Planctopirus limnophila DSM 3776: one gene and its partner. The protein of the gene in region 2 interacts with the protein of the main gene of each other region in a pairwise test. Links are inferred from orthologs where the notes say so. Each region holds a gene or a part of one and is shown on either strand. Other genes may lie near its edges. The genes, in order: tpiA and pepT.

Evidence for each region.
Region 1: the proteins of pepT (region 2) and tpiA interact in binary tests that used the Escherichia coli proteins (3 or more experiments, as listed by UniProt). The link is inferred for Planctopirus limnophila DSM 3776 from one-to-one orthologs.

What each region holds. Positions count from the first base shown.
Region 1 is NC_014148.1:2,661,323-2,676,871, reverse strand. What follows is about bases 12,552-15,483. They hold tpiA (triose-phosphate isomerase), read right to left. Parts: upstream 14,439-15,483; coding sequence 13,665-14,438; downstream 12,552-13,664. Other genes in these bases: pheA (prephenate dehydratase), read right to left, coding at 14,578-15,483; secG (preprotein translocase subunit SecG), read right to left, coding at 12,876-13,487; PLIM_RS10595 (YicC/YloC family endoribonuclease), read right to left, coding at 12,552-12,690. Outside these bases: PLIM_RS10660 (MlaE family ABC transporter permease), read right to left, coding at 1-47; PLIM_RS10655 (DNA translocase FtsK), read right to left, coding at 221-2,773; PLIM_RS10645 (phosphopantothenoylcysteine decarboxylase domain-containing protein), read right to left, coding at 3,164-3,793; PLIM_RS10640 (hypothetical protein), read right to left, coding at 3,868-5,427; PLIM_RS10635 (bifunctional 4-hydroxy-2-oxoglutarate aldolase/2-dehydro-3-deoxy-phosphogluconate aldolase), read right to left, coding at 5,801-6,451; PLIM_RS10630 (hypothetical protein), read right to left, coding at 6,562-7,056; PLIM_RS10625 (STAS domain-containing protein), read left to right, coding at 7,775-8,128; PLIM_RS10620 (ATP-binding protein), read left to right, coding at 8,465-8,896; PLIM_RS22805 (SirB1 family protein), read left to right, coding at 9,102-9,941; PLIM_RS10610 (phosphopantothenoylcysteine decarboxylase), read right to left, coding at 10,008-10,559; PLIM_RS10605 (DNA-directed RNA polymerase subunit omega), read right to left, coding at 10,845-11,105; gmk (guanylate kinase), read right to left, coding at 11,090-11,710; more of PLIM_RS10595, read right to left, coding at 11,803-12,551; more of pheA, read right to left, coding at 15,484-15,549. UniProt on the Escherichia coli protein: Involved in the gluconeogenesis. Catalyzes stereospecifically the conversion of dihydroxyacetone phosphate (DHAP) to D-glyceraldehyde-3-phosphate (G3P).
Region 2 is NC_014148.1:4,874,669-4,890,164, reverse strand. Bases 5,947-8,825 are described here. They hold pepT (peptidase T), read left to right. Parts: upstream 5,947-6,691; coding sequence 6,692-7,960; downstream 7,961-8,825. Other genes in these bases: PLIM_RS19540 (UxaA family hydrolase), read left to right, coding at 8,072-8,825; PLIM_RS24620 (thioredoxin domain-containing protein), read right to left, coding at 5,947-6,324. In the rest of the region: PLIM_RS19570 (ExbD/TolR family protein), read left to right, coding at 1-18; ald (alanine dehydrogenase), read right to left, coding at 360-1,460; PLIM_RS19560 (type III PLP-dependent enzyme), read right to left, coding at 1,686-2,864; PLIM_RS19555 (hypothetical protein), read right to left, coding at 3,296-3,622; more of PLIM_RS24620, read right to left, coding at 4,018-5,946; more of PLIM_RS19540, read left to right, coding at 8,826-9,598; PLIM_RS19535 (hypothetical protein), read right to left, coding at 9,783-10,787; PLIM_RS19530 (hypothetical protein), read right to left, coding at 10,784-11,797; PLIM_RS19525 (3-keto-disaccharide hydrolase), read right to left, coding at 11,983-12,756; PLIM_RS19520 (alpha/beta hydrolase), read left to right, coding at 13,176-14,078; PLIM_RS19515 (cysteine desulfurase family protein), read left to right, coding at 14,201-15,352; PLIM_RS19510 (RraA family protein), read right to left, coding at 15,355-15,496. UniProt on the Escherichia coli protein: Cleaves the N-terminal amino acid of tripeptides.

The DNA of each region.
Region 1 (15,549 bases), 2.2 Mb from region 2 along the record:
GGCGTCGTTCGATCTGTCGGGGGATTTCCAATGAGGCTACTGGCCAATGTCGTTCATCCATGAATGACGCTGTGACTGGATCGGCAGAAATCGCCACTGATTGTCTGGCAAACCACCAAATTCAGCAATACGGATTTGTCATCCGTTCGATGAAGTGCTTCCGCAAGAGAAATCGACCCATGGAGAAATATGATTTTTGGGGGTCGATTGCCTGTGGAAGTTACTTCATGACGCGACGATCTTCCCATTCTTCCATGGTCATGATCACTTCGCGGGCCTGGCTGCCGTTGTAACCGCCGACGATGCCATCTTCGGCCATGAAATCAATCAGCCTTGCACCGCGACCGTATCCGACGCCTAACGCTCTTTGAAGCAGTGAGACACTACCACGGCCTTCGCGAATGATGACTTCCACAGCCTGATCATAGAGATCGTCACGTTCACCGGCACTGGGGCCGCCCGCTGACGCTTTTCCTTCTTTAGCGGCCACTTTCAGTTTCTGAAGTTCAGGATCGTACTGTGTGGGCATGTCTTCAAAGAACTCGATGACTCCGTTGACTTCTTCATCGCTCACATAGGTGCCTTGAGCACGGGAAAGTGTGCTGGTGCCCGGAGCCATATAGAGCATATCCCCGTTGCCCAACAGCTTGTCGGCACCATTTTCATCGAGCACCACTCGGCTATCCATGCGACTGGCGACCTGGAACGAAATGCGTGCCGGCAGGTTGGATTTGATCAGACCGGTGATCACATCGACAGTCGGCTTCTGCGTGGCAAGAACCAGATGAATACCAACAGCTCTCGACTTTTGTGCCAGTCGAATAATGTGCCCTTCGACATCCTTACCGGAGGTCATCATCATGTCGGCCATTTCATCGGCGATAATCACGATGTAAGGCATAGATTCAGGGATCGACTGCGCTTCTTCGGAATCGGGATCGATTTCGAGACGATCCAGAACATTCGCTTTTCCGAGCTTGTTGTAATTGTCGAGATGTCGTACCCCAACGCGTGCCAGGAGGTCGTAGCGCTCTTCCATCTTTTCGACGGCCCAGCCTAACACGGCCTCCGCTTTTTTCATGTCGGTGATGACGGGATGCATGAGGTGCGGAATACGGTTGTAGGGGCTGAGTTCGACCATTTTGGGGTCGATCATCAGCATGCGAACCTGGTCAGGCCGTCGGGTCATCAGGATTGAAAGAATCAAGGTGTTCAGACAAACGCTTTTTCCAGTCCCTGTTCGCCCCGCAATCAGCAGGTGAGGCATCTTGCACATATCAACGACAAGAGGTTTACCGCCGACATCTTTGCCGAGATAGAGCGGAATCCGTTTATCTTCAAAGTCTTTCGGGGAAGACTGAATCAACTCTTTAAGGCGTACCATAACGCGAATGTCGTTAGGGACTTCGACACCGACAGTGTTTTTGCCAGGGATGGGTGCCACGACGCGTACCGATGGGACACGCAGCGCAATGGCAAGGTCATCTGCAAGGGCTGTCACTTTTGACAAACGCAACCCCGCCTCGAGTTCCAGTTCGAACTGAGTAATCACCGGCCCTGTGTCGATCTCGACGACTTTGACATTCAGGCCAAACTCTTTGAAGGTTTTTTCGAGAGTTGCAGCCGAAATCTGGGCTTTCTGAGCGAGTTGTTCATAGGGGAAGGCTTCACTCTCTTCCAGCAGTGCATGTTCGGGCAAGGCATAGCTGACTTGAGAAGCTGTGATGGCCTGAGGCTGGGTGCGATTGACACTGTAGGTCGGTGGTGTCGTCGTCAACGGACTCTGTGAAGTCGTTGTTGATGGTGTTAACGTGACTGGCGGGTTCACCTTGATCACACGTGCGGATTCAACGGAATTAGCTGGCGACGACGAAGCAGCCGTCGGGTCGTCAAAGGCAGCTAATCCAATCGGATCATCTGAATCGGCAACCTTTTGGAAGATTTCAGAGATCGTGGCGGATGGTGATTCGCTGGCCAGTGCACTCACCTGATGGACGTTTGGAAAAGTATTAAGGTCTGCTGCGGGGTTAGCCGCATCTCGCAAGCGTGCGAGAACGTCCTGCGGGCCGGCACTCACTGCAGATGTTGTCTGCATCGAGGTTGCTAAAGTGTGAGCAGTTGGTTTGGCGGAAGTTGTCTTTGCCTTAAAGAGACGAAGATTCAACCATGCGAAGTTGCTGCTGGCTGGCTTGGCCCCCTTCACTTTCGTTCTACGGAAGAAGAGGCTGGCTGGAATCGTAAACACGGAAAGCGCAATGGATCCCAACACCCCGATGAGGCGGAATTCGTCTGTCAGCAACAGGCTGGCCACCATCATGGAAATGAGCAGCGAAAACGTACCCATCCATGTGAAGTGTTGTGAAAGCAGGTCGGCAAAAATGGTTCCGAGATAGCCCCCTGCACCACTGGCAAGACTGGGCCCGCTCCAGGGGATTGCCAGTTGAATCATGGTGCAAACAGCACACAGCCCCAGCAGATAACCAGGGATATGCGTCTGGGCATCGACAGCACTGCTGTTCGTGAATAGCCGAAGATCGATCACCACGAGCATGAGCAGCAGAATCCATGCTCCGTAGCCGAGGTTGCTCAGTAATTGAAAAGCGATGGTTGCGCCCCAGGTACCGCAAAGATTCTGGGTGACGGCGCGAGCAGGATGCACAAGGTGAGAGGCGGCATCGGCAGGGTCATAGCTGACAAGGCTCAGGCCGAGAAACACGGCGAGCGCCAGCAATCCCAAAGCAATCGTGTCATTTCGCAGGCGAGCGAAGTCCACGGCGATTCCAGCAAAACAGGTGATTGAAAACTGCAATTCGTCAGGCTCGTCATTCGATTCGAGGTTCGGGCCGGATGTCTTTCAACGATCTGGCAGAGACACTCAAACGGAGTCCTACGATGCAAAATTACCACCTGCCGTCAGAAATGCTGCCAGAAGGCCACAGACTCGGGCAGAATCTCGTGTGTACTTTAACGGTTATTCCCAATGAGCCGGTGTTATCGACCCGTGCCATGAACTGCTGCAATCATGACGCTCCTCGCAAAGAACTCGGCGAGGTTTTTTTACTCCTTCTCCCGTTCTGACGGGAGAAGGCTGGGATGAGGGAAGCGCAAACGTATCTGGTGGGCGATCAACGAGCGGCTTCATCGCTGGAAGAGTAGCGATGATTTACTGGCGACTCAGATGGGCCTCAATCCATTCGATCAATCGCGCGGCAATATCTGTTTTGCTGCCTGAGTATTGTGCGATCGCGTTGCCTGATGGGGCAATGAGTTCGACGTCATTGGTATTGGAGCCGATGGCTGTTGGCCCATTGAGGACGATGATGTCGCAGTTTTTCTCTTTGAGTTTGCGCAGGGCGTTCTGGTGGGCAAACTCGGCAGATTCGAGAGCAAATCCCATAATCCAGCGATGAGCCTTGGTCTGACCAAGTTCGGCAAGCACGTCTGCTGTTTCGACAAGTTCCAGTTCTAAAGAAACGCCTGTCTTGGCCAGTTTCCCGGAGAATCGCTCGCGCGGCCGATAATCGCACACTGCAGCCGTCGCAATGACACCATCGCATGCTGGAAACGCTTCACGACATGCACCCAGAAGTTCATCAGTGGTTTCCACATGATGAACCTGGCAGTTTCTGGGAGGAGTAAGGCCCACTGGGCCGGTAACAAGAATCACCTGATGGCCGCAGGCAATGGCCGCCTCAGCCAGTGCGTAACCCATGCGGCCGCTGCTGGCATTGGAAAGGTAACGAACGTCGTCGAGGTATTCGCGCGTGGGGCCGGCCGTAATCAAGATTCGCATAAGAATTCCACTGTGCAGGAGAAGGCTTCGATGAAGCATCTTCGTTCAAACACCGGAATTCAACAACCACGCGATTAATCTCGGGGCATGCCGGGAGCCACATCCACGATGCGTGCCGACGGACGCTTAAGGTCAATCACTACGGGTTGAGTCGATTCGGCCTTGGCAAAGTTCCCTGCCGCATCGCGGGCGACCACTCGGACAAAGACCTGTGACGGCCCATTGGGAGGAAGTTCCCAGCGAAAGCTCCCTGTATCTGGTCGCCAGTCGCTGATCAAATTCCACGGGCCAGCCGGTGATGCGGCACCATAGAGCGAAATGGGTGTTTCCGAAAGGTTGGCATCCTGGACTCGCCAGCGGATTGTCACAAGGTTTTGTTGCATCCCCTGCCCTTGTTCAACAGCCAGCAGCTCTAATGTGGGGGCTGTCTGATCGACTTTGACTTGAATCGAAGGGGCTTCACCATTTCGTGGAGGCTCGGCCGATAAACCCGCCCCACTGTGAACTCGAATCTCAAAGCCATAGATGCCATCTTGTGGAACCTGAACATCGAACGGGCTCTTCAAGTCGGCATCTTCACCATAGCGGTACCACTGCTGGCCATTGTTCTGTGTGATAAAGAGTTCAACAGCACTCATCCCCGAGGGCCCAAGGTCGTCGATCTTGTAAGCCAGCTGAAACTTGCGAGTGGCAACAATGCGGCCTTTGAAGAGTGGGTCTCCAGCACCCATCCCAGCCACTTTGGCATTAGTTGGCTGCGGTGTGACTGTCGGTTGAACCGGAGGTTCATCAAAGTTTTCGGCCCCAGTCGTGTAGGGATTCTTCACGATTTCTGGACGAGATTGCACATCACTGGAGACTGGCCGACCCACCATGCCAGTGGATGGCTGGATCATTGGACCTGTCGATAATGCTCCCGTCATCGAGTTATTGGCGGTCTCCGTGGAGATATCGCGATTCATGCTGGCAATCGGTTGTCGAGTGTCAGGCATGGCTGCTTTTCCAGCACCGTCGCCGCCTCGAACTGTCGATTGAATCGTTCCTCGGCCAAGATTACCGGCTTGATCGAGAACTGAGCCACGAACGGCAACAATTCCTCCCTGCGGGACTGACCAGGTTGTTTGACCGGCAGAGCGTGGAGAGACACTCACTGTTTGCCAACCGGCAACACCCGGTTGAGAGTATTCCAGCTTGAGTGTGGAAGGATCAAGGTTCTGGTCGTGGAGATGCCACGAAAGCTGTACCTTGCCCTGCTGGACTTCCTGTAGTGCGAGATCGACACGAGGTTCACGCGTATCGACGATGACCATCAAGCCGGGCTCAAACACGCGGCCATTGGGCTGAAGCTGGTTATCACCATCCAGAGTTTTGACAGAGAACCAGAATTCGCCGTCTCCGGGAGACTGATACTCGAACTTGCCAATTTCCGGATTAATCGATTGGGCCAGACTCCAGGTCGCCCCCCGATCTGATGAAACATACAGCCTCAGTTCCTGCGCATTCATCCTCTGAAGAGCCGCAGGATCGACCTTAAACGGGATTCGAAAACGGTTCTTGGCCGTTACGATCGGATTCGCGGCGGAGGCAAACGTGGCCAGACCTGCCACCAGGCAGAGACTCAGACACGTTCGCACAAAGCTGCCCATTTTTGGCCTCGCTCAACTCAGGATTACCAAATATCAGCTTGTCGAACCTCGAAAGATCAGCAGCATCAATTGGGTTCAACTGGCATTTCACGCCATACAACCGCTAATTCCGCTACATTCGTTTCGTCTGTATCGACTCACTCGCGGTGCCGACTTCATGCAATCCTGATTGTCGATCGAGAACCAGGAGAAGCCTCTCCAGCACCACGAATGCAGTCTAGCTCACGATCCATCGGGTGTTGGCAAACTGTGTACGGTCAGACCGAAGTTTGGTCGAATCTGATTTCTGCAGAACGACTTAGCGTATCGTAATGAGCCGTATTTGCTGAGTGTCTACGGGTGGCGATGATCAATTTCACACTCAGGATTTACGGCGGACTTCAGCATATTTTGCCACAAAAGCGCGAGCCCTCCGCTCGGCTTCCGTGGCATCGCCACTCTGTGCAAGTTTCTGATCGATCAGGCTGGTGGCCAGGCCTACGGCAGCAGCACCTGCATTCACAAATGCCTGGAGAGAGTCGAGAGTGACCCCACCTGTCGGCACAATCATCGCCTGCGGAAATGGTCTGGTGAGTGCTGAGAGAAAGGTTGGCCCGACGGCATCAGCCGGGAAAAGCTTGACCATGGACGCTCCGGCTTCCAGTGCTGTGACCAATTCTGTGGGGGTTAAAATCCCGGGGAGAATCAACTTGTCATATCGATTGGCCAACTGGATGGTTTCGACATTCAGTGCGGGGGTCACCAGAAACTCTGCACCGGCGAGGATTGCCAGTCGTGCTGTTTCCGGGTCGAGAATGGTGCCAGCTCCCACGAGCACCTGTGAGCCCAACTCCTGATGAAGCTGGCGAATGACATCGAGCGCTCCGGGAACGGTCATGGTGATTTCAATGATTTGAATTCCACCACGGTGCAGTCCATGGCACAGCGAAATGAGCTTATCGGGTGAATCTGATCGCAAAATCGCAATTAACCCGGATTCGAGAACTCTCGTCACGCTGGAATGGCGACTCATGAAATCGATCCTTGCATTCATTTCACAACGGTGGGACTGGAACTTAGCGATTTAAACTTTAACGAGTGATGCTCAACTCCCCGATGGGATGATCCGCGTCACGTTCGGGTCTATCCCTGGGCGGCATAGCGTTCTGCGTATTGCACGACCCACTGATCGATGACGTTCTTCAGTTGCTCGGTGTTCACTTCATCGAGGAGATTGAACTCGTTCTTGCGAAGAATTTCTTTGTTGCGAATGGTGCCTCGCACCACCAGATCGATGATGCGTGCAGAGCTGTTGTAGGGCCGCACGAGAATTTCGAGGTAGGAATACAACTGCGTGACATCACGACGAGTGGTGCCGGAGACATCATCACGGCTGGCATGTGCGCCCCAGCCATCCGGCGAAATCACCGTCCGGAAGTTAAATCCCGGGAAGTGCTTGACCATTTTGCGAATTGCCGATTCGATCTGATCGGAGAGTTCGATACGCAAGGCGCCGTGCTGCTGGCGGTAATCTTCGTCCGTTCGAGCTGCTCGTGCTCGTTGTGAGCCCGCCTCTTCCCGCTGACGATTTCCCCTTTGGATGGCTTGAGAAAGGCGTTCTTCAAAATTCTCACTCATGCTCTCGTCCATTCGCCAGAATTTGATCCGTAGACTCTCAGCCGAAGATACAAGCTGTTCGATGTCTTGCCATGTGGCCAAGGTCATCTTGAAAAACATCGTACTGATTGAAGTATCGGCACTGGGGGATGTTGTGGCAACCCGTCAGAGGTGTATTCAGAAGGCTTCGGCGTCAATCGGGTCTGCTGGCTGCCTCAGGGGATTTTGACAGACTGAGGCAGAAATTTGCAAAAATCAGGCAACAAATATTGCGAGATGGTCGTCAGATGAATTGGGAAATTGACAAAAATGGTTGTTATTGAGGTGGCAGGATCGATGTCCTCAAAGGCTGAACATCGGTTGTCATCTGAATCGCAGTTGTCTCCGTCAACCGGAATGGTCAGTCAGGATATGCCCAATCACGTTGCAATCTGCTGGTGACACCTTTGAGGCCGGGTATGAGGGATCACGCTGGCTGGAGCGGATTCTCGGACTCTTTGTTCGCTAAGTTAAAGTCAGAAAACGGGATCAATTGCAGCAGGCCGAGGGGAGCGGTCGTAACCCAAGTCCGGGAAAACGCTTGACTTGCTGAGTCTATGAAACAATGATCCCCATTGAGGCAATTGTTTTATTCCGATAGAGCAGAATCTTTTGAAGTGGATTCGAGCTATATTGGAATTGTTTGCCAGGATCATTCTGGCCAGTTCTGGCTCGGTCTCATTCGAAATCAGGAAAACCCATGTCGAGTACAAGACGTCTGGACATCGAAGAAGTTGGTGATGTCACCGTGGCCAAGTTTGTCGATAAGAAGATTCTCGATGAGACCAACATTCAGTTGATCGGGAATCAGATGTTTGGACTGGTCGATGAAGACGGTCGCAAAAAGATCGTGCTCGATTTTTCCACTGTCGAGTACCTTTCCAGTGCTGCACTGGGCAAACTGATCACGATGGACAAAAAAGTGAAAGCTGCACGGGGTAAGCTGCGGCTCTGCGCCATTCGCCCAGAAATTCTTGAAGTCTTCCAGATCACTCGCCTGGATAAGATTTTCGATATCAAGTCGACTCAGGAACAAGCTCTCGACGGGATGTAACCTGTCGATTTGCGGGTTAGCAATCGTAAACTTGAAGGACGGGACATTGATCGAGAGCAGTGGAAACTGAGTACAATATTGGCCGTGCTCTTCGAACGATCTTTCTTCAAAAGCGATTGTGGTAACAACGTTCACTCAGCAACTCGTCGAAAATGTTCTCATGACGTTGGTGCATAACGCTAACTGCTTCACATTTTCGAATTCAATGGATGTTGCGCTATGAGTGGTTGTCTGCCAGGTCGACATTCTGGATTTTGATCCAGACGATCAATGCCGAGTTGTTTAAGCTCAAGCTTGTCTGGTAATTGCCTGATTCTCTTCGACAGCAGTGATGCCATGCCGATCTATGAACAGTTCGAGATTCAGATTCCGAGTGATACCGCAGAAGGTCAGGCCATTCAGGAGAAAATTATTGCTGCGATGGAAGCAGCGGAGTTTTCTCCTAGAGATGTGTTTGGCATGCGGCTGGCCCTCGAAGAAGGTCTGGTCAACGCCATCAAGCATGGTAATCGCATGGATCCTGATAAAAGGGTGCGAATTGCCTGCACGGTCAGCGATGTGATTGCCAGTATCGAGATCGAAGATGAAGGCCCGGGATTCGACTGGAACGATGTTCCCGATCCGACTGCCGAGGAAAATCTGGATCGTCCCTGTGGTCGCGGCATCATGCTGATGAGAGCTTTTATGTCGAAGGTCGAATACAATGACTCGGGGAATAAGGTAATTCTTGAAAAATTGAGAGTCACCCCGGAAGAGACTGCCAGTTAAGACAGTGTGGTTTGTCGCCTCTCTGAGTTCATGTGGGTGAATAGAAGCCTTTTTCACTTGGGCGTGAGGGAGACATTGCGATACGATACGTAAGAGGGTGACTCTCCCTAGCTGTTCAAGTTGTTTCGTGAAGAGTCTGAATTCCAACAGTTAGCGGTATTTGTCCGAATCATGAATATGTGCTTCTGTGGACGGATGTTTTCCGATGACCCTTAAGCTTGTATTTCCCGATGATGTTGAATTCACCAAGCTGATTCAGCGGGATCGGAATGCCAATCTGACAGTTGCTGCCCTGGAAGTGGCGCGAGAGGCTCAACCAGGTTTGAGCTTTCGACCCACGCTGGAGTGGATCTCCAAGCGTGCTCTTGAAGTACAGTCGATGCTTTCCGGGAAACATGATCCTCGAAATCAATTGCAGGCGCTCGCGCAATGTCTTTCGGGAACACATGGTCTGCATGGTAGTAGTTCAGCCTATGATCAAGCAGAAGCCAGCTATCTCAACCGTGTGGTCAGTACAGGGACAGGATTGCCCATCAGCCTGTCACTGGTCTGGTGGGAGGTGGCCCGGTCGATCGGTATTCCACTTCAAGGTGTCTCTGCACCGCTCCAGTTTCTCTTGAGGCTGGAGAGCGAGGAAGGCCCACTTTTTGTCGATGCCTTTCGTGGAGGACTGATTTTAGATTGGGAAGAATGCCTCGAATGGCTGACCGATTTAAGTCAACTTCCAGAGGACGAAGTGCGGCCGATGATGGATCCTGCACGTCCGCGAGAAATCATGACGCGCATGCTCAATAATCTGAAAGTTCTCCACGTCAAGCAGGGGCATTGGGAACTGGCCCACCAGGTTCAGAGGCGATTGACAGCTCTTCTACCGGGGAGATTTGATCAGCATCGCGATCTGGGCCTCATTGCATTCAAGGCCGGGCATTATGGGTTGGCAGTGCAACTGCTGGAGGATTGCCTGCGCTCTTGTGACGGGAGCGAGCGATCAGTGCTGACCCGCCATTGGCAGGAAGCCGTCCGCTGTCTTTCCGAACGCAACTGAATCTTCGGCAAACGCTGGACAAGATCAAGCGGGCAGATCTCTTGATCAGCATGATCCTTTGAGATTTTATGTGGCCAGGACAGGGAAATGAGCTTGTAGTTTGGCAAGAATTTCTGCAGGTTCAGCCATCCGGCCGCGTCCAATTTGACCGCAGCTTAGCCAGCCTTCCCCGGGTTCAATAACGTGTACGCCATCCTCGCGGAGTTGTTGTACATTGCGAGTGACCGAAGGCTTGGCCCACATCTCGCAGTTCATGGCGGGGGCCACAAACAAGGGGCAGGTAATTGTCAAAGCAAGAGTGCTGACCAGATCGGGGGCAAACCCATGAGCAAGTTGCGCCAGAGAGTTGGCTGTGGCGGGGGCGATCACATAGACATTCGCACGCTGAGCCAGGCCGATGTGCTCACCACGAAAATGCTCCTGTGGAGAGAACATTTCGCGAATGACGGGGCGCCCTGTGAGTGCTTCAAATGTCGTCGGGCCAATGAACTTTTCGGCAGATTCAGTGAGGACTACAGAGACCTGAGCACCGCGTTGAACCAGCTTGCTGCAAAGTTCAGCCGACTTGTAGGCAGCAATGCCTCCTGTCACCCCCAGAAGGACTTCGAATCCAGCCATAGAAAATCCTCCAATCGGGCGGGTTTTCGACAAAACGTCCGGCAAGTCTGCAAGACGCCTGCTCTGTTTAAGTTCTAACCTGATATGGCACGCTGACTTGATGAACCTTTGTTCCAGTATGGCCTATCGGTTCCTTCGCGATTTTTGACATCACATGGATGTATCAAAGGCGGCGAAGTCAGTTCGATGCACCTCACAGACTTGTGCATTTCAGTCGAGAAAAACACCCCGTTTTGCACTGATGGCAAACCGGGGTGAGATGAAAATTATTGTCGGACAAATCGATTACAGATCATCCAGAGAAGGTCCCGCATCCATTTCTCGGGGAACGCTGGGTGCGGTCTGGAGATTTCCGGAAGCATCCAGGAAGATCTTATCCTGCAAGATCTCCTGCACAACGACTTCCATAGGATTCTTGGTCTGGATGTCGACCAGTGGCCTGGCTCCGCGATTGAGAGCCACCATTCGCTTTTGAATCAGGGTGGAGAGTTTAAAGCGACCTCCCACTTTACGGACAATCGCTTCTTCTTTCAGTTCTTCGAGCATGTGCCGGCCTCATTTTGCAATAGTGCGATAATGCGTTGGACTGCTGCATCCAGATGATCATTGATGATCTGGTAGCGATATTGGTCTGCCTGGGCAAGTTCGAGATGAGCTTGCTTCAAGCGCTTTTGAATCGTCTCTTCCGAGTCGGTGCCTCTTCCCCGGAGTCGCTGCTCAATAATTTCTGGTGAAGGTGTTTTTAGAAAAATTGTAATCGCATCTGGGTAAAGCTGCACGACTCGCAGAGCACCTTCCACATCAATTTCCAGAAATGACCAGGAGTTCAGTGCTCGTGCCCGTTCAATTTCCGATACTAAAGTCCCGTACCAGTAACCAGCACCATAGACTTCTGCCGTTTCGACAAACTCCTGCTGGTGGAGCCGAGCCATAAATTCTTCATGTGATAGAAAATAATAGTCTTCGCCGTCGATTTCACCTTTTCGGGGCGGGCGCGTTGTCGCAGAGATCGCTTTGGTGAGCGGAATTGGCGATTGCTCAAGCAGATGGTGGACAATTGTTGTCTTGCCGCTGCCGCTGGGCCCGGAAAGAACGACCACCCGGAAAGGCAGAGAATCCGTGCTCTCTGGACGCTCTGATGCAACTGTCATTGTCTCTGCATCCCGTGGGCTTCAAGGGCGGAAAGTCTATCACTCAGTTCCAACAACTCAGGGCAATTCACTCATCTCACACAGCCGGTTGCCTATTCGACGTTCTGAATGACTTCTCGCATCCGCTCAAGTGCCGCCTTCATTTCCACCACGCAATGTGCAATCGCCGCATGATTGGCTTTCGAGCCAACGGTATTGATTTCGCGGAACATTTCCTGAAGCAGAAATTCGATTTTTCGACCTTGGGAAATCTGATCACACAAGTATTTTTCAAACTGTTCGAAGTGACTTGCGAGGCGGGCGAGTTCTTCATTGATATCGCACTTGTCGGCGAACAGACTCATTTCACGAACCACTTCTGCGGGAGTGACCTGCGTCGCAGAATTCGCGAGCACCTGGTTGATGCGTTCCAGCAGTTTCTCGCGGTATTCCTGAAGAACCTGAGGTGCTGTCTCGCGAACCAGTTGCGATTTTTCAACGATCAGCGATTGCTGTTTGCAGAGGTCGGCCTGCATGGCCGCCCCTTCCCGGCAGCGAAAAGCCTCAAACTCATCCAGAGCTGACGACAGCGCCTGTTTGAGCAATGCCAGGTGCTCTTCGGCTGCTGTGGATGACTGAGATTCATCACTCAAGACACCAGGAAGTGTGAGTAACTCCGACAGTCTGGGAGGCTTGGTCTTCAGCTCTTTTGCCAGAGGTTGAAGTTGCGACCAGTATCCCTTGAGAACATCCTGCTGAATCCGGATGGCAGATGGCAGGCCTCGGCTTTCCAGACGAATGGAAACGTTGACAGTTCCCCGGCTGATTCTGTCGCGCAGTGTCTTCTCGATCTCGGGTTCAAAGACAGCGAAACAATCGGGAGAGCGTAGAGAGAGCTTGAAGTAACGGTTATTGACAGATCGAATCTCGACCATCAACCGCTCTTCTCCGGATTCGGCACTGCCAATTCCGATTCCTGTCATACTCAGAAGCAACGCCATCAACTCCCGACAATAGCTGCTGTCTACCGTCTACAATTGCCAGAAAAACTACTCTTACATCATCCTGATTTTGAGGGAGCGGTTTGAGACCTCGCAATCCTGCCCGCAGTCGCAATGATTCATCCCTGAGCGACAGTTTCAAGCAAAAACTGGTTCACCGAGTAAATCAAGTCTTGTACCAGTGGCTATGGCTTAGGTTCTTCGGCCTTGGGAGTCTCCGTCCCGGTGGCGGGCTCTGCAGGAGTGGTCACTGCTGGGGCAGCTTCTTTACTTGCCTCGACAGGCTTGGTTTCATCTGTCTTTGCTGCAGATGTTTGATCGCCAGTTGAGGTCTCCTTCACGGGGACTTCTGGCGTAGAGGCAGGAGGCGTGACCGTTGATTTCTCTTCCGTCGGCTTGACGTCAGCCGCTGGTGCATTTCCAGCTGGAGTTGTGCCTTCTGCTGGAGTCCTGACTGGTGTCGTACTCTGAGGCTCCTCGGGATCAGCAGGCTTTACGAGGGGATTCGTAATCGCAGAATCGCTGGGCTTTCTCTCAACTCGAGAACCGTCTTTATAGAGTGGACGCGACATGAGCAGGACACAAATGGCTGCCAGTGCAAACCAGACGGCAGCCATCCCGATGGTAATGCGTGTGAACAGATCTCCGGCTTTCACACCCAGAGCACTTTGTCCGCCGGCACCACCAAAGGCTCCGGCCAGACCACCGCCCCGGCCACGTTGCAGCAGGATAATTGCCATCAGCAGCAGGCTCACAAAGCCCAGCAACGTCATCATGAAGTAAATGAGATAATCCATAACTTTGCCTTCAGAACCTCCAGGTGTCCTTTGAGAAGTGATCCCCAAGGGAAATCAGCGAAGAGGATAATAGTTTCAACTCAAGATTGACAGGGAAAGCCTCGGAGACGGCAAATCCACTGTTATCGACTTCAGACAGACATCTACCTCAAAATGGAATCGATCATCAAAGACTGATCAGCGCGAGGCCACTAGGGCCGCAGCCTGCAGGATGGGAGCAAACTGAGCAGTTGTCAGACTGGCTCCTCCGACCAGAGCCCCATCGACGTTCGGCAAAGACATCAAGGCCTCGGCATTGTCAGCCTTGACACTACCGCCGTAAAGAATTCGCACGCTGTCAGCCACTTTGGCACCGTACTGCTTCGTTAACCAGCCGCGAATGAAGGCGTGGGCGCCCTCAGCCTGTTCCGGAGTGGCTGTCACTCCAGTGCCAATGGCCCAGACAGGTTCATACGCAATAACGATCTGACCAAGAACGGCTGCATCCAGATTTGCCAGTCCGCCTGAAAGCTGGGTTTCCAGAACGGTTTCAGTCCGCCCTGCCTGACGATCTTCGAGCAGTTCGCCCACACAGAAAATGACGCCTAAATCTTCGGAAGTCGCAGCTGCGATCTTTTTGTTGATCAGTTCGTCCTTCTCGCCGAGCAGCTGACGCCTTTCACTGTGGCCGAGAATCACCCAGGAGCAGCCAATATCTTTGAGCATTTCAACAGCGGTTTCTCCCGTAAAGGCACCGGGAGCTGCAAACCATGTATTTTGGGCACCAAGCTGCACTTTCGAACCTGCCAGCTCGGCTTTAACGTTGCTCAAATAGACAAACGGTGGGCAAACGGCAATGTCGATCGCATCACCCAGACGCTGAGCTTCGGCAGCCACACCTTTGGCAAGTTCTTTGCCACTGGCAAGGTTGGTATTCATTTTCCAGTTGCCAGCCACAAACAGGCGACGCATAGGTGTTTCCTCACACAACGATAGATGCAGATGAAATCGATAGCTTAAACGTGTTCGTTTGCCTGAAGATCAAAGTCCGCTGCTCAAACTGAGATCAGCATTTTTTCAGATTCAAAATGGCTCTGTTCGTTCAGATATTTCAGTCAATCGGTTCGCTGCAGGGGTAAGAGCCCAGCACTTCGAGGCGAACCGCATGAGTTGTCAGTTCATCAAGTGCTTTCTTGACACGAGTGTCCTTCATGTGCCCCTCGGCATCGATGAAGAAGATGTAACCGCTCTCGGGCCCACGCAATGGAAAGGATTCAATCCAGGTCAGGTTGATTTTGAGCCGTTTGAAGATTTCCAGAGCATTGGCTAGAGCCCCTGGCTTGTCGGCTGTCTGCAGCAGGATCGAGGTTCGATCCTGTCCTGTGGGGGCCATAGTACGGTCGCCAAGCACAGCAAACCGCGTGATGTTCTGCGAGTTGTCTTCAATATTCGCTGCCAGAATTTCCAATCCGTACTCCGTGGCTGCCTGGCGACTGGCAACTGCGGCGGCACCTGGTTTATCACGTCCCAGTTGAGCGGCTGTCGAAGTGCTGGTGACTTCAATCAGCCGGGCTTGAGGCATATTACGACTCAGCCATTCGCGGCATTGCGAAAGGGCTTGCGGTTTACTGTAGATCTCTGTGATTTCTCCACGGGCAGATCGCCCCAGCAGATTGTGATGAATGGCGAGTTGAACTTCCCCGCAGATACGCAGTGGCAGGCGAGTGAACATATCGAGAGTGTCGATGATCCTGCCATCTGTACTATTCTCGATGGGCACCAGTCCGAAGTCGGCATGGCCTCGATTAACCTCTTCAAACACTGCGGCAATCGTATTCACGGGGATCAGATCGGCGGCCTCACCAAAACGCTCAATAGCCGCCATGTGAGTAAAGCTGAACGCCGGGCCCAGATAGGCCACTCGCTGGGTGCGAACCTGGTTGCGAATCGAGCTGAGAACTTGTCGCAGAACGCCTCGTAAAGCATGGGCAGGCAGAGGGCCGGAAGACTTTTCTTCAAGCTTCAATGCGAGGAGATCATCAGCCTTAGGATCAAAGAGCACAGCCTTTTTGTCGGGGGCTGC
Region 2 (15,496 bases):
CTTCCTAAAAACAGCTGATCTATCACAGCAGGCAATTCAAGCGGCCCGGATGGTTATAAGAATCATCCGGGCCACTTCACGTTTATGATCCGAGGCTTAAGCCCAATACAGTTCGTCTGTGTGGCTGGGGTCAAACGTCTTCGTTTGCCCCCAGATCATTTGATACTGGTTGTTCGAAGTCATTTTGATGGGGAGTTATGAGGAAGTTTACCGATGCATCTGTGCTGGTGAACTCGATTGACCAGGGGGCGGATGAGGACATCCGACCCCTGCCACCCTTTCTTCCCTCTCCCACGCAGACGCGGGAGAGGGTTCCAGACTAAGGACATTGCCCCAGAATTTGGGTGTGAATAAGCCTGTTACAGTTCGGTCAGGGGCAGGTGGAACGTCTTGGCGACGGCGGCATTCGTCACCTGACCCGCATGAATATTCACGGCCCGATTCAACCCTGCATGGCCTTTGCACGCCGGCAACACGCCCTCTTTCGCAATCTTGAGGATGTAAGGGAGTGTCACGTTACACAGTGCATAGGTACTGGTACGGCCCACTGCGCCGGGCATGTTCGTGACACAGTAGTGCACAATGCCATCGACGACATATGTCGGGTCGGAATGTGTCGTTGGCCGAGTCGTTTCCACGCATCCGCCCTGATCGACAGCCACGTCGATAATCACTGCTCCATGCTTCATGTACTTCAGGTCTTCGCGAGAGACCAGATTGGGTGCTCGGGCACCTTCCACCAGCACAGCTCCAATCACCAGATCGGCGAGCTTGAGCTGCTGCCGGATATTATGTCGGTCACTGAAGAGCGTATTCACATTGGGAGGCATGATGTCTTCAAGATAGCGCAGCCGATCCACGTTGATGTCGAGAATCACCACGTCGGCCTGAAAGCCTGCAGCAATTCGAGCCGCATTCTTCCCGACCACACCACCACCCAGAATGGCAATATGAGCTGGTGCCACACCCGGCACTCCCGCCAGTAAAATCCCGCGGCCCAGTTGTGGCCGTTCGAGATACTTGGCTCCCTCCTGAATACTCATACGGCCAGCGATTTCACTCATGGGAGTCAACAGCGGTAAATCGCCCTGCGGCCCACGCAAAGTTTCATAGGCTATCGCCGTCACTCCACTCTCGATCACATTTCGAGTGAGCGTCTCACTGGCGGCAAAGTGAAAGTAAGTGAAGATCGCCTGGCCAGATCGCATCAGAGGGAACTCAGCCGCCTGTGGCTCTTTGACTTTGACGATCAGATCCGCCTGATCCCAGACTTCTTTCGCACTTGCCACAATCTGGGCGCCAGCCTCGGCATACTCTTCGTCTGAAATCCCACTGCCGACTCCCGCTCCCGCTTCAACCAGCACGGTGTGTCCAACACGCTTCAATTCCTCGACACCTACGGGGAGCATGGCCACGCGATACTCATCAACCTTCACTTCTTTCGGAACACCCACCCGCATGATCGCCCTTCCGCTCTAGCTCAATTCTGAAATGAACGCCTTGTCATTCCACTATATCGGTCATTGCCATTGTGGGCGATGTCAACAGATGCCGAGAGGGCGAGATTCATAGGATCTCGACCTCGACCTCGACCTCAATGACCAACAAAAAACCGTTCATGGCGTATCCACCACGAACGGTTCAAAAATCAGCCATCGTCAATCAACGACATGAGTGACCTGGAATTACTCCACGCCGATGGCCTTCACAAGATCGAGACCATTGAATGTCGAGCCACTGGCGTTGGTGTATGAGCCCATCGAAGGGACGAGAATCAGCTCGCCGATTTCCAGGTTCGGCAATTCCTGATCACGGCTGACCACATCTGTGGAATCGCATGTCGGGCCAGCGACCACACAGGGGAAGCAGGGACGATCCAGATGATTTTCGGCCATCAGGTTGAAATCGGTGTGATCGTAAACCTTGCCCGAGAATGAACCATAAAGACCATCGTCGATGATGTATTGTGTCGCTCCGTTAGGACGGACAGACTTCCCGATCACACTGGTGATCAAAGTCTGCGTATCCGCAGAGATCACACGGCCCGGCTCAGCAATCACCCGCACAGGCAGGTCGCCAAAGTGGATTTCGAGTGACTGGCGGACGATATCGCAATACGTTTCGAGGCTGATGATCGCTTCACGATAGGGAGCGGGCATCCCGCCACCAATATCGAGAATCTCGAGATCGATCCCTTCGCAGGCAGCGTCATCAAAGATCTGCCGCACTTTGGCCAGTGCACGGTCGTAGTCGCCTGGCTCCAGAGTTTGTGAACCCACATGGAACGAAATGCCACGAACATTCATGCCCAGCTCGCGTGCCTGACGGAGCAGATCAACCGCTTCGGAAGGAGCACAACCAAACTTGGCCGAGAGGTTGATCATGCTGGAAGCTGACGACATGGCGACTCGCAACAGCAGGCCGACATCAGGCGTCAGGCGATGAACTTTCTTGAGTTCTGTCGCATTGTCATAAACGAACAGACGCACGCCGGCTTCGTAGCAGGTCATGAGATTATCGACCGTCTTGCAGGGATGGGTGTGCAGCATCTGCTCGGGAGTAAAACCTGCCTGAAGAGCAGCTTTCAGTTCACCGACAGAGCAGATATCCACAGAGCCACCCAGCCTGCGCAGCGTGCGGAGAATGGTCAGGTCAGGATTACTCTTGGCAGCGTAGAACAGCTCCACACCAGGAAGACCTGCCTGAAGAATTTCATAGTTCCGAGCGACAACCGAGCGAGAGACACACATGAGAGGTGTGCCATACTCGGCGGCGAGTTCCTTCGCCTGCTCGAAAGAAACGACAGGTTCAGCAACGCGGTAGCCAACAGCGGATGCAGTACGGTCATCAAGAATTGCAGCCATGACAACGCTCCAGCAGGTAAACGGCAATCTTTTGCCGGTGGGGGATGCGAACGGGAAAAAACGGGGCGAGAAACTTCATTTCACTCCATGCGGCTGAAGACATTCGTTTGGTCTCTGCTCTGCGACCTGAGTGGCTGAGAAATCTCAGTCACTGAGAGTCGCACGACTGTCTGGAGTTCAAACCTGCCAGATCACTGAAGTTCGGGCATTGTGCTGAATTGCTTATTAGCAATTGAGTCACTGAGATTCGAAAACCAGGCAGAGGTGACAGAATCAGAAGGTGTTTGGAAGATCGCCTGTTGTTCAGCCAGTAACTGGCTGCCAGAGAAGCGTCAAACAGTAAACCTTCTGTTCAACCTAAAGAACGCCGTCCGCGAGATAGCTCACTGCAGCGACCGTTTGTTTACCCCCGCCGGCTGCGGGCAGCGGTATCATCGCTTGAGGAGGGGTGTTCGACTCAAAAGGCACAATGAACCATCCAGCCGAAGTGCATGAGTGCAGGCGGAAAGCCGAGTGCGTTTGCTGATACCTGTGGCCAGCGTCATCACCTGATCAACCAAGGCCAGCGAGCGAATGGCCGAATCATGGCGAATCGCTGAGGCCCGGCGGCGGTAGACAACACTGAGACGCCCGGAAAACATGCGGGCATTCATCGCCGAGAGCCAGCGACGCAGACCACCAATACCCAAACCCGACTCCGCAAAGCTCAGCGGAGCTGGCAAAACTGCCGGGGTGTGGATTGTCATGGTCTGTGGCATACTCGGTTTGACCCTAAGTTGAGTGTTTCGACTGCGGGATAATACGAACACAAACCGCCTTGGCCAAGATAAACCCGGACAAAATTCACCAAGTTCGGGAAAATTCGTCCGGCAGAATCGGCCAGAAGCCCTCTCCAAGGAGTCAATCTCGCCGATCCAAGCACCTGGCCTAGATGAAAACGTTGTTTTTCCCGAGAAAGATCAATCGCTCTGACCAGGAATTAGGTGTCCCGTAACATTCGCCGAATTCTCATCACGAGATTTCGACCGCCAGACGAGGGGAAAACAAGTCGATTTTCAAAAAAATACAGTGGCCAGTACACGCCTGGCCACTGCGAAATCGATTTATCTTCTGGAATTCGTCCCAACTTGGACTGCAAATGGCCGGAAAGGGACTATTTCCGTTCTGTCAGAGGCACAAGTTCTTCCCTTCGCGGCAAAACCTGTCGCTTGAAGGCGGTCGAATTGCTCGAAACCCACGGTCTCGGCCCGAGAGCTTCACGAGCAGGCTCTCTGGCAGGTTCAACGGCGGCCACTGATTTTTCAGACACCGACGAAGCTGTCTGCCGCTGGTTGTCGTCCACTCGGAGTGAAACCGGCAGACGCTGCGACTGAGAGTCAACCTCTCCCATCAGATAGGTCATGAACGTCTGGCTGGCACGATTCAGAACCACAATCCGACTGTTATCTCCCGCACCACCGCGTGGACGCACAATGCAGATGATTTCCGCATCGGGCGATTGATTCATCAATGCGGCCTCAGCAGCGGCATTCGTGCCACTGTTATTACTACCCGCAGCACCTGAAACTGCGCGATTGTTACCACCCCCAGCCATCAGGATGTCACCCATGGCTTCAGACGAACTTCCTGCATCAGCCGTGCGGGCGGCACTGGCGACAGCCGTATTCGCCCGGCCTCGACCTTCTCGTCGAACGAGAGCACCCAGCCGATGCTTTTCGAGCATGGTGCAGATGGGTTCCAAACCGGCATAAAGACCACGGCGTTCTTTCGTATCGGCAGCAATGCACACACCAGCCAATTGACCATCGGCTCGGAACAGCCCGCCACCGGAGCGACCCTGAATCGGCACTCCTGTGCATTCAATGTTTTCCGGCCCGTTGTAACGGTTGATGGCTGTCACCTTGTGACTTTCGCGTGAAGGATTGGCGCCTCCACCGCAGCCAATACTGAACATCTCTTCGCCCGGCCCGAGTCTCACATCCACAGGGGATAGCCGGGCCAAAGAAACGGCCTTTTCGGTGGGAATCATGATCAGACCCACATCCGCATCGAGATTGAAATCCATCACTTCGCCAAGGTAGGTCCGAGGACTCCCTTGAGCCTGGAAGACATCCACTTCGACAACAGGCTTGGATTTCAGATCACGGAAAATATGCCCGCAGGTGATGATCGTCGTGCGGCCAGCCTGGCTATCGACAATGGTTCCCGATCCATAGTTCGACATTCCACCCTGGCTGTCGCGAACTCGAATACGCACACTGGCCAAAGTGGGATCAACATGAGCCACTGTCATTTCGGCATCGTCTTCTGCATTGTTCCCGCGAAAGAGTTCGTTGGCGGGAGCTGCCGGTGGCTTAGGTTCTGCAGGAATAGAAGGATTGGCCGATCGGGTCAGGCCCATGCCTTCGCTAATCGAATTGAGAATTCCAGTGCGGGGAGCGGCGGGGGCATTGCGAGGGTTGGAGACAATTTCTGCTTCCAGACGCGATGATTCACCCAACACCGTGGTGGGTACGCCGTCGGCATCGAATGGTGAACTATTGGTCTTGGGCAGTGGTTTTGAACCTGGAACTGCCAGTCGCTCCTGCTGACCACGTGCGAGTTGTGAACCCTGCACGGCCTGCTCAGCCATCCGTCGCAATTGAGCTTCGTTGGTCATGCCGACAATGCGATTCACTTCTTTGCCGTCGATCACGAGGATAAATGTGGGCATGGAATCAACGCGAAACTGACGGGCGAGATTGGGTTCCTGATCCACATCCACTTTGCGAATCGCATAACCTTGTCTTTGCAGTTTCGAGACAATCGGGCTCATCTGCTGACAGGGCCCGCACCAGGAAGCGGTAAAGTCGAGTACGACAGAGTTGGCCGGTGTCCCTGCAGCTTTCAGCGTCTGATTCGAACCCCCCAGACCAGCCGGCCATGTCGTGGGACAGACAATGGCAACCACGGCGGCCACTAGCAAGGTCATCGTGAGAGCCATGGCACTCGCGAGACCTGCTGTGCGGGAAAGTTTGCCGTGAACGAAAAATCGAGAACTGCGGATTGTCGCTGGAAGCTCAGGCTCAAAAGCAGAAGCAACCGGTACTTCCGGAGTTGTCGCCTCGGCTGTTGCATCCGCTTCAGCAATGATCGAGCGATGGGACAGGGCAATCTGCAAGGCATGGGCCTGTGTCTTCGCAGGCTTAGAAACTTGATCGTGAGATCGAGAATGCAGAGATGACTTATTGGAAGATTCAACGCCCGATTCAGAGACTACGGCTGAGCGGGAAACTCTCGATGCTTCCTGAGTCAGCTTTGTCTCAGGGAGGGAGTTCACCTCCGCAGGCCGACGGGAGCTATCGGCAACAGGCACCGGTTGATCAGCCGATGGGATTTCTCCGTACCAGCCGGGAACCTGTCCTGCAAACGACTCGGTCGTGGGCGAAACATGGCGTGCAATGGTCGAATCTCGATCCATGCAAGGCCTCCTTGCCTTGTTCGACTTGTAAATCTTTCCAGAACGATTGGTAAAACTTACTAGCGTTTTTACCAATCGCATCTGGCCCGAAGTGATCGTCATCCATGACTCGCAACTTCGGCGAAGCATGCGGAAGTTATCCTCCGCAACAATTTAGCTCAAGACAAACTTCTGCAGACACCTTTTCCGAGGAGCATGTACTGAACATTCAACTCGTGGAAGCGACGGCAGAATCTGCCGAAGAACCATAACAGCAGCTCGCGTGCCAGTTGCTTCGATTGCCTTGTTCATTCGCTTTTTCTGAGAAACACAGTCACGCTAAGCCGTATCGTTTCTGCATAGTGAGCTTCGTTTGCAAAGGTTGTCCATGACTCCCGCTACTTGCCATTTTCGAGATGAACTCCTGGAACGATTCTTGCGCTATGTGCGCATCGAAACGACGGCGGACGAAACCAGCCAGACTGTTCCCAGCACCATGAGCCAGCTCGATCTCTCCCGACTGCTGTTCGCGGAATGTGAGGCCATGGGGTTGGCCGATTGTTCGATGAGTCCTCACGGGGTCGTCATGGCCACAGTCCCAGCGACCATTCCGGACGGAGCCGGGGGGAAGAAACTTCCCGCGATTGCCTGGATTGCTCATGTCGATACTTCACCTGAGTACAGTGGGAAAAACGTTCAGCCCATTGTGCATCGCCATTACGATGGCCGGGACATTCATCTGCCAGCCGACCCTCGGCAGATCCATCGCCCTTCCGAACAGCCCGAACTGGCTGCTGCCGTGGGACACACCATCATCACGACCGATGGCTCGACACTGTTGGGTGGCGATGATAAAGGGGGCGTGGCTGTCATCATGCAGGCTGCGCGAGAACTGATGCGCAGTGATCTTCCCCATGGGCCGATCCGGCTCTGCTTTACCTGCGATGAAGAAATAGGCCGCGGCACCGATCATCTCGATCTGGCGGCTCTCGACTGCATTTGCGGCTACACACTCGATGGTGGTGGGCAAGGTGTCGTCGATAACGAAACATTCTCGGCTGATCAGGCCGTGATCACTGTCAAAGGGGTCAACACCCACCCTTCTGTCGGCAAAGGAGTCATGGTCAATGCCATTCGTATTCTGAGTGAACTCATCGCGCGCCTGCCTAAACTCGCGGTTTCACCAGAAACAACCGACGGCCGCGACGGGTTTATTCATCCTTACCATCTCGAAGGGGGAGTGGCCCAAGCTTCCGCCCGGCTCATTCTGCGAGACTTCGAAACCAGCGGATTAGCAGCACAGGCCCGGATCCTGCAATCGATCGCAGAGTCGTTGAAGGTCGAATATCCGCGTGCCACGATCGAAATCGCGATCCATCCGCAGTATCGCAACATGCGCGACGGATTGGCCAAAGAACCCCGAGCTGTGCCGAAGGCTCTGGCTGCCATGAAAGCCGCCGGGATCGAACCGATATTGAGTATCATTCGTGGCGGAACGGATGGTTCTCTCCTTACGGCTAAAGGTTTGCCTTGCCCGAATCTCTCGACTGGCCAGCATAACCCGCATTCGCCACTCGAATGGGCCAGCCTCGATGAAATGGAAGTGGCTGTCAAAGTACTGATTCAGCTCGCTATCGAGTGGGGTAAGCTCGAATAAGCCGTTCGTCATCGCGTCACTGCAAAAAGTCAAGTCGCCTGGAAAAGTGAGCCTGCTGTGTTCTCAGAGCCACCTCGATTGCTGCAGTTATCGCCAGTGGATCATGTTGCGGTGGCAACACAGAATCTGCCAGCGGGTTCTGTGACGCACGAAGGCCAGGAACTTCTCATCAGGCAACCAGTGCGTGCCGGGCACAAGGTGGCCTTGCTTCCGATCGCAGCAGGAACACCCATTCTCAAGTACGGCCAGCCATTCGCCATCGCTTCACGAGATATTCTGGCAGGCGAACATGTGCATACTCACAATGTACGAGTGATGGGGCCGGAGGATTGCCAGCAATTGGCGAAGCCGAATTCAGCCAGTTCATCTCATGATCGATCAACAAGCCCGACAACCCATGTTGAAAATGAGATGACGTTTGCCGGGATTCGGCGGCCTGATGGCCGGGTGGCCACGCGAAACTATGTGGCAGTTATCGGCACAGTCAATTGTTCTTCCACTGTGGTGCGAAAAATTGTGCGTGCCATTTCACAAGATCTTCTGAACCAGTACGAAAACGTCGATGGAGTCATCCCGCTGGTGCATAGTGGTGGCTGTGCCATGGAGTTTGGCGGGACAGATCATCGGCAGCTGGCACGCATTCTGGGTGGATATGCCAGGCATCCCAACATTGGAGCCTATCTTCTGGTCGGGCTGGGCTGTGAAACAGGACAGGGATCTTTTCTGATCGAACAGGAAGGACTTGTGCAACTGCGGCGTTCCGGTGAAGTTCAGCAGTCGGCACCACCATTGCTGGTCAATATCCAGGAAGCGGGTGGAGTCCGCCGAACGATTGAACGCGCGCTGGCGGCTTTAAAAGAACTTCTTCCCGAAGCAAACAAGTGCCAGAGAGAATCGATCCCCGCCAGCGAACTGGTGATGGGTTTGAAGTGCGGTGGCAGTGATGGCTTCAGCGGCCTGACGGCGAATCCAGCACTTGGTGTCGCCAGCGATCTGCTGATTTCTCAGGGTGGGACAGCACTCCTTGCGGAGACGCCGGAAATATTTGGTGGCGAGCATCTTCTGGCATCGCGATCGATCGATTCAGAAGTCTCTCAGAAGTTACTTGATAAAGTCGCCTGGTGGCGTGCCTACGCCGCTAAGTTCGGCACCACGCTCGATGGCAACCCGTCGTTTGGGAACAAAGAGGGTGGCCTGACGACGATTGTCGAGAAATCGCTCGGAGCGATTACCAAAGGTGGTGCTTCGCCACTGGTCGATGTCCTCGATTATGCCGAGCGGGTTCGTCATCGCGGGTTGAACTTTATGGATTCACCCGGCTACGACCCTGCCAGTGTGACCGGCCTGATTGCCAGTGGTGCCCATGTCGTTTGCTTCACCACAGGCCGGGGAAGTTGCTTTGGCTCCAAGCCCGCTCCTACTCTCAAAATTTCCACCAACACCTCGTTATTCGAGCGACTTTCGGAAGAGATGGATTTTGATGCAGGTCGCGTCCTTTCCGGAGCTTCGATCTCACAGACAGGCCAAAATCTGCTACGGAAGGTTCTCAAAGTCGCCAGTGGTGAAAAGACCTGCAGCGAGCAGCAAGGCTTCGGAGACGATGAATTCTTCCCCTGGACTCCCGGGCCGGTACTGTAACGACCTCATACCATCACAACTTAGCGTGATCGCGAGCCAAGGGTGGCCACGCCATCCGCATGTGGCTTTTGAACCCTCGCCCGCGTCTGCGTGGGAGATGGCAGGGTGAGGGTCTTCTGCATTTCTCTTTGTTGAGTGATGCAAAAATTTTGCTTCTACGTAACTTGCACCGGTGAGCGGATTACTACAACAGCCAGTCGAACTGCAGCCAGTCTTTGAACAGGAATTCGAGCCGCATGGTCAAGAGTGTAATTCGGCCCATGACGGTATAGGCGAATGATGCACCGAAGGTGATCATCAGCACAAAGACTCCCATTCTCGACAGCCTGCCAAACGCCCCGCGATGCTCAATTGAAAAGATGAAGTAGCTGAGACTGCTGATCACGCAGGCAATAATCGACGTATTTCGCAGCGAGAGCAGCCAGTCGATTTTGAGTGGTGCACCGGCTTCAGCACTGTTCGGGACCATCACGACCAGTGGCAGGATGGTGCTTCGAATCTGCTCGACAAAATCTGATTCGATAATCAAGACCAGCCTCAGCCCTGCCATCGTTCCCACAATGAGAGCTAACGGCCACCTTGCCAGCCAGCTGAATGAAGGGATCAGTCGGGCCAGCAGCATGGCTCCGAGAAGTAATGGAAACAGTGCGGAGAGATCAGGAGCGGTATACCCGAAAATCCGCCACGAGCCTGGAGGAATCTGCAAACCAGGGAGCACTGTCGCCTGAGCCAGATCCGGAAGCAACTTCGCGAAGACCAGCGGCACCAGACTTGACCAGAAGGCGACCACAAACCAGTAGCCGGCAGAGACACCCACCATCAGCGACTCGGCCAGTTTGTAAAACATGTTGTCGCGAAAGAGCGATGAAAAGACAGCCAGCGTAATTGCTGCCGCCAGCCAGACTCCTAACGTTCGTTGCCACGAGATAAAACCTTTGGCCTTCTCTTCGTCCGTGGCATTAGGTTTCAACTCGATATAATCCGGAATCAGAGTGTTGTTTTTGGCCTTAATCGTTTGGGCTTGAACGTAGACTGTTCCGTAAAGACCTTGCTTATAAACGCCCCAGCCCACCAGAAAACAAAGGCCAATAACCATCAACGAGATTTGAAACTTCCACCAGAAATCCCGCGGAGGACTGCCCGCGACTCCTAGATCTGTGGAAGATGCCATATCGGCTGACTGATTCATGCCGGCCCTCCTTGAGCAGGAGTGACATCGGCTCGATGAGAATTTGCACCCACACCATAAACATTGAGCGGGAAGCAGCGCGAGAGGACGTACAGAATATTGCCAGTCACAATCAGGCAAATCATCAACAGATGGGCCCACAGTTGTGGCCCCATACGCTGTAAACCTTCGTTGAGTTTGGGCTCTGCAAACCTGGGATACTTTTCAGAAAGAGCGGCTTCGTATTCAGCGGCTCCTTTAATCGCAGCGAGAATCCCCAGCACGCGATCCGGAATGTAAGGGTACAACTGCGGGCCTTGCACTCCAGTGCAACCAACCGCCATCGGTGTGCGTGTGGTCGTGGTGGCATATTGCACCCATTCCTTGGCCCCCGGATAACCTGCCGAAACATTCAGCAGCAGATCAAAGTCCTTTAGCTTATGGATCCCTTCCATCATCGGAATGTTTTCCAGACTGGTTCCTCGGGCATCCGTGGGAAAAAGGGCGCGAAGATTGTCTGCCACCTTCTTGATGGCGACCACCTCGCCGGCCTGATAGCCCAGAAACATCCAGTCTTTGCCATATTCGAGATTCTTCTCGGCGAACTCATCATTCAGGACTTCATTGGTGTTCTCATTGATCAGCGGGGATGCGGCTGGCCAAAGCGTCATCAGATAAATCTTGTGCCCCCGGCTGGCGAGATGACGGAGGAACGAAACCGCCATCGGATTCAGTTCGGCTGCAGAGGCCGGGTCGTAATCCATCGAAACCAGCACGCGTGAGCCCGGCTTCAACTCTTCAATATGATTGAACACCGCTTTGACGTTCGCAGTCGGCTTTTCCGGGAATGTTGCCTTAGTGAGGACAGGAATACCCACGGCCAGCAGCATCAACAGAAAAATCCAGCGGCGATCAATATTCGCTGCCCCCAGCTTGGCGAGCAGATGACCCCAATGCAGGGGCTGTCGAGACGACGACGATTGATCATCGTCTGCCTTCGAAGTTGTTGGCCCTGAGGGTGTGGAGGACATACCGTTCTCTTTGTCGGACATCTCGCCCGGAGGCTTGAAAGCGCTCCCTCACGGGCGAGTCATATCATGTTCAGTACGCTAATCGGTTGCTCGCGTGGCCGCTACTGCCATCCGTGCAAAATCAGCCACACACCAGTCAGTTCTGATCTGTAACGGTCTGTACTCTGTTGGCTGGTCGTAAGTCGTTAAGGCCGCTCGGCTGCAATCTCGGGAATCTCACGAATCCAGATGTTGCGGAACCGGACAGGATTGCCATGAAACTGTAATTGGAAAGGAGCCTCCGGTGGATGGGCCTTGTACTTGGGGGGAGAATCCCAGGCGGTCATGCCGAGAATTTCCGTGTGGTTCTGAATCAAGACACCATTGTGAAGAACGGTCACATACCCGGGTTTAAGCAGAGCCCCTTCAGCACTGAATCGGGGCGCATTGAAAATGATGTCGTAACTTTGCCACTCGCCGGGTTTGCGGGAGGCATTGACCAGAGGTGGCTTGGTCTTATAGAGCGAACCGGCCTGACCATCGAAGTAAGTCGGATTTTCGAACGAGTCGAGAATCTGAATCTCGTACTGACCCATCAGATAGACACCGCTGTTGCCTCGCCCCTGGCCTTTGCCTTCGACCTTTTCGGGAGTGGCCCATTCAATGTGGAGCTGGCAGTCACCAAAACTCTCTTTCGATGAAATCCCCCCACCCTTAGCAATGGCATAGCCATTTTCAATGACCCACTTCTCGCCACCCTGAAACTGATCAAGACTTTTGCCATCAAACAACACCAGGGCATCGCAGGGGGGATCGCCGGGATTTGTGCCAGGTGTCACGACAACAGGCTCAGCCCAGCGAATCCCGCTCACCCATTCGCCAGAACTCACGATTCCCGCACCGGCGACCAGCACGGCACAACTGATCATGGCAACTCTGACAAAACGGGGTCGATTCGTGCCCCAGCAAGACAACTTCATGATGACCATCCCTCTCAGAAAACCAACAATGACTCTGATCACGGCAGCATCTCACTATGGCCCATTTGAGGCCTGACCTCAAGAATTGAGTGTGAAAAGTCTTCTGGACGAATCTGCGAGATCTATTGAGCGAGGTTCGTTGTGGCAGGTATCTGAACCAGACAGGGGATCAGTCGCGAAAGCAGGGGCTTGCTCGTCGTGTGGAGGAGATGTCAAAATCGAGGCCATCGCGGGCAATCCCTGATACGTTTTCTATGACCTGACAGCGTTCGATGTGATGTATGCAATGTGCCATGCTTGCGGCTCTGGGCAGGCATGCCTTCGCAGGTCACAACGTGCTGTTGTTTACTGGATAACTTACGAGGTTGATCAGATCGCTACTTCCCGTGGAAATTCACATTTCATTGCAGGACAAACAGATGCCAACAGGGCTCGGACGGAATTGCGATTCGGTTGATCTGCTGCACCCCCTCCATGCGTTGACGACTCTTTGCCTGGTGCTGACAGGCGTGATTGTCTCCAGCGGTGTTGCTGCGGCACAGACTGGGCCAGAGACACCCGCAGCCCGAAATGTGGCCTATGTCGAAAATGGCCATCAGAGGCAACGACTGCACGTCTACCTGCCAGCGACCGGAAAGAACTGGCCACTCGTGATCTGGATTCATGGTGGCGGCTGGGAAAGTGGAAATCATGACTATTCACCAGCGCGTTTTCTCGTGAATGAAGGGTTTGCAGTAGCGAGTATTGGCTACCGGCTTTCGACGGATGCTCCCTTTCCGGCACAGATTCAGGACTGCAAGGCTGCCATTCGCTGGTTGAAAAAGCAGGCCCCCAGGTTCGGCTACAATCCCGAGCGTGTCGGTGTCTGGGGTCAATCCGCCGGCGGTCACCTCGCCAGTCTGGTAGGAACCACCGGGGCCGATTCGATCTTTGATGTGGGTGCAAATCTTGAAAGTAAAAGTAACGTGCAAGTAGTGATTGATTTCTGCGGGCCGACCGATCTTTCGCTCTATGGTCAATCGAAGGCCGATGACACTCTGGGAAGGCTGATCGGCGGACCGATTCAGAACAATGCTGCCAAAGTGAAGGCCGCCAATCCGCTGAGTTATATCCAAAAAGATCAGCTTCCCGCTTTTCTGATTGTGCATGGCGATCGCGACAACATCGTTCCCATCAAACATAGTGAGCTTCTGGTGAACGCACTCAAAGCCAATGGTGGCGATGTGACCTATCATATTGCCAAGGGAAAGCAGCACGATGTCCGGGAAAATGACACGCCCCAGAGAGTGACTGCCTTTTTCAAAGCGAACCTGCAGAAGTGATCTCTTTCGACAATGTTTAATCTCGCCAGATTCTTGAGACCTTGTTCTCTCAAAACCTGGGCTAGAACGAGGTGGCGACGAATAGCTTCGACAAGCGAGTTGGCAATGGTAATGATCAAGGCATGATTTATCTCGACCATAATGCCACGACGAAACCACTCCCTGAGGTGGTTGAAGTGGTTTCGAACTGTCAGCAGGAAGCCTGGGCCAATCCGGGTTCGCGCCATGCCATGGGCCGACGTGCCAGACGAGTTCTGGATGACAGTCGGGAATCGATTTCGAGCCTGCTCGGCGCCGCTCCTGAGGAATTGATCTTCACATCAGGAGGAACGGAATCAATCAATCTGGCGCTGCGAGGTCTCGTGGGAACCCGGCCCGGCGTCATTGTGATGGGCTCGGGAGAACATCCTGCCACCGTAGAAACCTGCCGCTGGCTGGCCATGGTGCAAGGTCACAAGCTGCTCGAAATTCCTGTCAATTCTCAAGGTGAGTTGAGAACACCCGACCAGTGCGAGATTCCCTGGGATGATGTCCGACTGGTGACGATTCTCTGGGGGCATAATGAAACTGGTGTGATTCAACCGATTGATCCATGGAGCCATGCCTGCCGCGATCGAAACATTCCATTGCATCTAGATGCCGTGCAGATGATTGGCAAAATGCCACTGGAAGAGGTGTCGTTTCGAAAGACCGGTGCGACCGCCATCAGTTTTGCCAGTCATAAGTTTCATGGCCCGCGCGGAATTGGGGGTTTGCTCCTTTCGCCAGCAGCGCGGTTAACACCACTGCTCACGGGCGGGCACCAGGAACGAGATCGCCGGGCGGGGACAGAGTTCACACCACTGGTTGCGGGAATGGCGAAAGCCCTGGAATTGTTTGCCCGGGAAGGAAGTTCCGCATATCAGCGCATGATCGAGTTGAGGAAACTGCTGGAGGATCATCTTCTCGATAGTTCTGCCCCGGCTCATGTGTTTGGAATCGAGGCTTCAAGCCGCCTGCCCAATACCATTCAAGTTGCCTTCGAAAATGTGCCAGCAGAGGCTTTGCTGGTGAATCTCGATCTGGCTGGTATCGCCTGTTCGGCTGGCAGCACCTGTGCCAGTGGTTCGATGGAGCCTTCCCCCATCCTGCTGGCCATGGGGGTGCAGCCAGAGCTTGCCAAGTGCTCGATTCGATTGAGCCTCGGGCGATTCACCACGCGCGAGGAAATCATGAGTGCGGTTTCCATCATTGCCCGCACTGTGCAGCGCTTACGGGATCAGGCTGCTCAATAGACTTAATGAGTTTTAAGCAATCGTGACCTGACCTCAGCAATATGAGCCGCACAGGCTTTGCGAGCATCGTTAAAGCCTGCGACTGTTCGAGATGGATCTTTGAGGTAACCGAGGACAATGGCTTCGGCTTTCGCAAGTTCACGG